DNA from 2 places in the Pantoea sp. Lij88 genome. Region 2 is predicted to be linked to the other one. Evidence: predicted binding sites of a transcription regulator. Region 2 holds the regulator's gene; the other holds the start of a gene.
What was found. The regulator PhoB, encoded in region 2, activates phosphate uptake and scavenging genes when phosphate is short. The targets are predictions, from matches to a motif close to CTGTCATAAAACTGNCNNAT.
Positions count from the first base shown of each region.

Region 1 (2,461 bases), 1.2 Mb from region 2:
AGCACGTGCGTCTGTTCCGTGAGATGACGGTCATTGAGAACCTGCTGGTCGCGCAGCATCAGCATCTGAAAAGCGGCGTGTTTTCCGGCCTGCTGAAAACCCCGGCGTTTCGCCGCAGTGAGAGCGAGGCGCTGGATCGTGCGGCGACCTGGCTGGAGCGGGTCGGTCTGCTGGATCTGGCAAACCGTCAGGCGGGCAATCTGGCCTATGGTCAGCAGCGTCGGCTGGAGATTGCGCGCTGCATGGTGACGCGCCCGGAGATCCTGATGCTGGATGAACCGGCGGCGGGCCTTAACCCTAAAGAGACCCACGAGCTGGACGCGCTGATCGCGGAGCTGCGTGGCGAACATAAGGTGTCGGTGCTGCTGATTGAACATGATATGAAGCTGGTGATGGGTATTTCTGACCGTATTTACGTGGTTAATCAGGGAACGCCGCTGGCTAACGGAACGCCGGAGGAGATTCGCAATAATCCGGATGTCATTCGTGCCTATTTAGGAGAGGCCTGAGATGGCAAATGCGATGTTAACCATTGAGAACGTCAGCGCCCATTACGGCAAAATTCAGGCGCTGCACAACGTCAGTCTCTATATCAATCAGGGCGAAATCGTCACCCTGATTGGTGCTAACGGCGCCGGAAAAACCACGCTGCTGGGTACGCTCTGCGGCGAGCCGCGCGCGACCCAGGGCACCATTACCTTTGATGGCAAAGCGATTACCGACTGGCAAACGGCGCGCATCATGCGTGAAGCGATTGCCATCGTGCCAGAGGGGCGGCGGGTGTTTTCGCGCATGACGGTGGAAGAGAACCTGGCAATGGGCGGATTTTTTGCCAGTCGTCCGGACTATCTGACGCGGATTAAGCGTGTGTATGAACTCTTCCCGCGTCTGGAAGAGCGTAAAATCCAGCGCGCCGGGACGATGTCAGGCGGTGAACAGCAGATGCTGGCGATTGGCCGTGCGCTGATGAGCCAGCCGCGCCTGCTGCTGCTGGATGAGCCGTCGCTGGGACTGGCACCGATCATTATTCAGCAGATTTTCGACACCATTGAGCAGCTGCGCAGCGAGGGGATGACAATTTTCCTGGTGGAGCAGAATGCGAATCAGGCGCTGAAGCTGGCGGATCGGGGATATGTGCTGGAGAACGGGCATGTGGTGCTCGAAGATACCGGTGCAGCGCTCCTATCCAACGAAGCCGTCCGCAGCGCTTACTTAGGTGCCTGATGGGGCACGGCCTGGCTTACTTGCCAGGTTCCGGTTGGGCAGTGCTCGCCATCCTCACGTACTACGTGTACGTTCCGGTGGCTGCGCGCTGTCCGCCCGCAACCTGCCTGCGCCGCCGACGGCCTTTGAAAGTGTGATGCGGAATGTGACGCCGTCGGCCTTGAGTGTCGGTGTGGGTGGTTCTGAGAATGGCCTGATGTGCGTGGTTTAAAACCTCAGTCAGGCATTTTCAGCTTCCAGTCGCTCTGCAATTTATGTAACTAAAAACTGGCAGCGGGGACGTTTTTCCGCCGCGCTGCCAGCGTCCTCTTTTCCTCCATAAAGCCTGTCACCCGCCTGTCATCTGCCTGTTATTAATCCGTCATTTCCCCGTGTCATGTTACTTCGCGAAACAGAAATCCGTGATTTCACGCGTATTTACCTGCACAGGAAAATTCTATGTCCGTCGTTACCTTTCGTCGTAGCCTGATGAGCGCGCTGCTCGGTCTGACGCTCAGCACCCATGCCATGGCCGCCACTGAGATCCCTTTCTGGCACTCTATGGAAGGCGAGCTAGGCAAAGAAGTGGATTCGCTGGCACAGCGTTTTAACCAGACGCATCCCGATTACAAAATTGTTCCGACCTACAAAGGTAACTACGAACAGAGCCTGGCGGCAGGCATCGCGGCGGTGCGCAGCGGTAAAGCGCCTGCGGTGCTGCAGGTCTATGAAGTCGGTACGGCGACCATGATGGCGTCGCATGCGATTGTGCCGGTGTATCAGGTCTTTAAAGACGCCGGCATCCCCTTCGATGAAAAACAGTTTGTGCCAACGGTGGCGGGCTACTACAGCGACAGCAAAGGTCAGCTGATCTCTCAGCCGTTCAACAGCTCGACGCCGGTGCTCTACTACAACAAAGACGCCTTTAAAAAAGCCGGTCTGAACCCGGACCAGCCGCCGAAAACCTGGCAGGAGCTGGCGACGGATGCCGCCGCACTGCGCAAATCGGGCATGAGCTGTGGCTACGCCAGCGGCTGGCAGGGCTGGATCCAGATTGAAAACTTCAGCGCCTGGCATGCATTGCCGGTGGCAACTAAAAACAACGGCTTTGACGGACCTGATGCCGTGCTGGAGTTCAACAAGCCGGTACTGGTTCGTCATATCGAACTGCTGGAAGCGATGAACAAGAAAGGGGACTTCACCTACTTTGGCCGCAAAGATGAGTCCACCGCCAAGTTCTACAACGGCGACTGCGGCA
Region 1 is NZ_CP118269.1:334,047-336,507, forward strand. Features, by position in the region: gene livG (high-affinity branched-chain amino acid ABC transporter ATP-binding protein LivG) at 1-509, shown strand, start outside; gene livF (high-affinity branched-chain amino acid ABC transporter ATP-binding protein LivF) at 511-1,224, shown strand; gene ugpB (sn-glycerol-3-phosphate ABC transporter substrate-binding protein UgpB) at 1,663-2,461, shown strand, end outside.
Region 1: a site for PhoB is predicted at 1,572-1,591, ahead of ugpB (sn-glycerol-3-phosphate ABC transporter substrate-binding protein UgpB). Genes of this name have one in related genera too.

Region 2 (2,461 bases):
GGCGTGACCGATTGCAGGCCGCTGGCCGCCAGCTCCAGCAGGAAGACGCTCTTTTCGGTGCCCAGCTCATCAAAGCTCAGTGGAATCGGCGAGCCGCTGTAGCGGATATGCTCGCTGCCCGCGACGCGCTGGGCGCGGTGAATATGGCCCAGCGCAATATAATCCGCCGCCGGAAAGGCGCTGGCCGGAAAGGCATCCAGCGTGCCGATATAGATGTCGCGCACCGAATCGCTCTGGCTGACGCCGACGGTGGTGAGATGACCGGTGGCGATAATCGGCAGCGCATAGTCCAGCGCCTGGGCGGCGGCGAAACGCTGCTGATAGTGATGGGCAATGGCCTCCAGCAGCGAAGTCTGTTTGTCGCGTCCCGACTGACCTGCCCGGCTGCGCAGGATGTCGCGCGGCCGCAGATAGGGAATGGCGCACAGCAGCGCGCCCGGTTCACCCTGACGGGTGCTGAGCAGCAGCACATCTTCCTGCTCCTGCGGGGTGGCGATCACCCGGGTGTTGAGACAGGCGAGCAGCTCGCGCGACTCATTCAGCGTCGCCACGGAATCGTGGTTTCCCGCCAGCACAATCAGCTGACAGCCGGTGGGCTGCAGCGCCACCACAAAGCGGTTAAACATCTCGCGGGCGTAGCTGGGCGGCGTGCCGGTATCAAACAGATCGCCTGCAATAATCAACGCATCCACCTGATGCTGTTCAATCTGGATCAACAGCCAGTCGAGAAACGCCTGATGTTCGGCTGCCCGACTTTTGTTGTAAAAGAACTGCCCCAGATGCCAGTCCGCAGTATGAATGATGCGCATGATGAGTCCCTGCCGTTGTGATTCGCCCGGCGATTATACTGGCTCTGCCGCCAAAGCAAAAAATTGTCGCTGCGCTGTCATAAATGATTACCAACGGCGTTACAGGCAGGTTATGTTTTTCATAAAAGTGTCACAAATCTGACGCATAATGGCGCCGCGAATCTCAGTGACAGCCGTCATAATCAGCAGGAGTAATAATGGCTAAGCGCATTTTGGTTGTGGAGGATGAAGCCCCCATCCGTGAAATGTTGTGTTTTGTTCTGGAGCAGAACGACTATCAGCCAATCGAGGCGGAAGATTATGACAGCGCCGTTGGCAAGCTGATTGAACCCTGGCCCGATCTGATTTTACTGGACTGGATGTTACCCGGTGGCAGCGGCATTCAGTTTATCAAACATCTGAAACGCGAGGCGATGACCCGCGATATTCCGGTGATGATGCTTACTGCGCGCGGTGAAGAGGAAGATCGGGTGCGCGGCCTGGAAGTGGGCGCCGACGATTACATTACCAAGCCGTTCTCACCCAAAGAGCTGATGGCGCGGATTAAAGCGGTGATGCGCCGTATTTCGCCGATGGCAGTGGAAGAGGTGATTGAGATGCAGGGACTGAGTCTGGATCCCTCCTCACATCGCGTGATGTCCGAAACCACGCCGCTGGAGATGGGCCCTACCGAATATAAGCTGCTGCACTTCTTTATGACTCACCCGGAACGCGTTTACAGCCGCGAACAGCTGCTGAACCACGTCTGGGGCACCAATGTATATGTGGAAGATCGCACTGTCGATGTTCACATTCGCCGTTTACGTAAAGCGCTGGAAGTCTCCGGCCACGATCGCATGGTACAAACCGTCCGTGGAACAGGGTATCGTTTCTCTGCCCGCTACTAAACGGAGCCTTTACCGTGCTGGAACGCCTCTCCTGGAAGAGATTACTGACAGAACTGCTGCTGGCCTGTCTGCCTGCGGCGCTGCTGGGCCTGCTGTTTGGCGGCTTGCCCTGGTGGCTGCTGCTGAGCGTGGTCATCGTGCTGTTATGGCATTTCCACAATCTGATGCGGCTGTCGCACTGGCTGTGGCTCGACCGCACCATGACGCCACCGACCGGGCGTGCCAGCTGGGAGCCGCTGTTTTATGGTCTTTACCAGATGCAGCTGCGCAACCGGCGTCGGCGGCGTGAACTCGGTAATCTGATTAAGCGTTTCCGCAGCGGTGCCGAGTCGCTGCCGGATGCGGTGATCCTGACCACGGAAGAGGGCACCATTTTCTGGTGTAACGGCCTGGCGCAGCAGCACCTGGGTCTGCGCTGGCCGGAAGATAATGGCCAGAACATCCTCAATTTGCTGCGGTATCCGGAGTTCTCCCGCTATCTGCGCCAGCGCGATTTCGACAAGCCGCTGACGCTGGTGCTGAATAACAAACTTCATATGGAATTTCGCGTCATGCCCTACAGCGAGGGGCAGTGGCTGCTGGTGGCGCGTGACGTAACGCAGATGCATCAGCTGGAAGGGGCACGCCGCAACTTCTTTGCCAACGTCAGCCATGAGTTACGCACACCGCTCACGGTGCTGCAGGGCTATCTGGAGATGATGAACGACTCGGTGATGAGCGAGCCTTCGCGCAGCAAAGCGCTGCACACGATGTCGGAGCAGACCC
Region 2 is NZ_CP118269.1:3,079,510-3,081,970, reverse strand. Features, by position in the region: gene sbcD (exonuclease subunit SbcD) at 1-809, opposite strand, end outside; gene phoB (phosphate response regulator transcription factor PhoB) at 1,007-1,696, shown strand; gene phoR (phosphate regulon sensor histidine kinase PhoR) at 1,711-2,461, shown strand, end outside.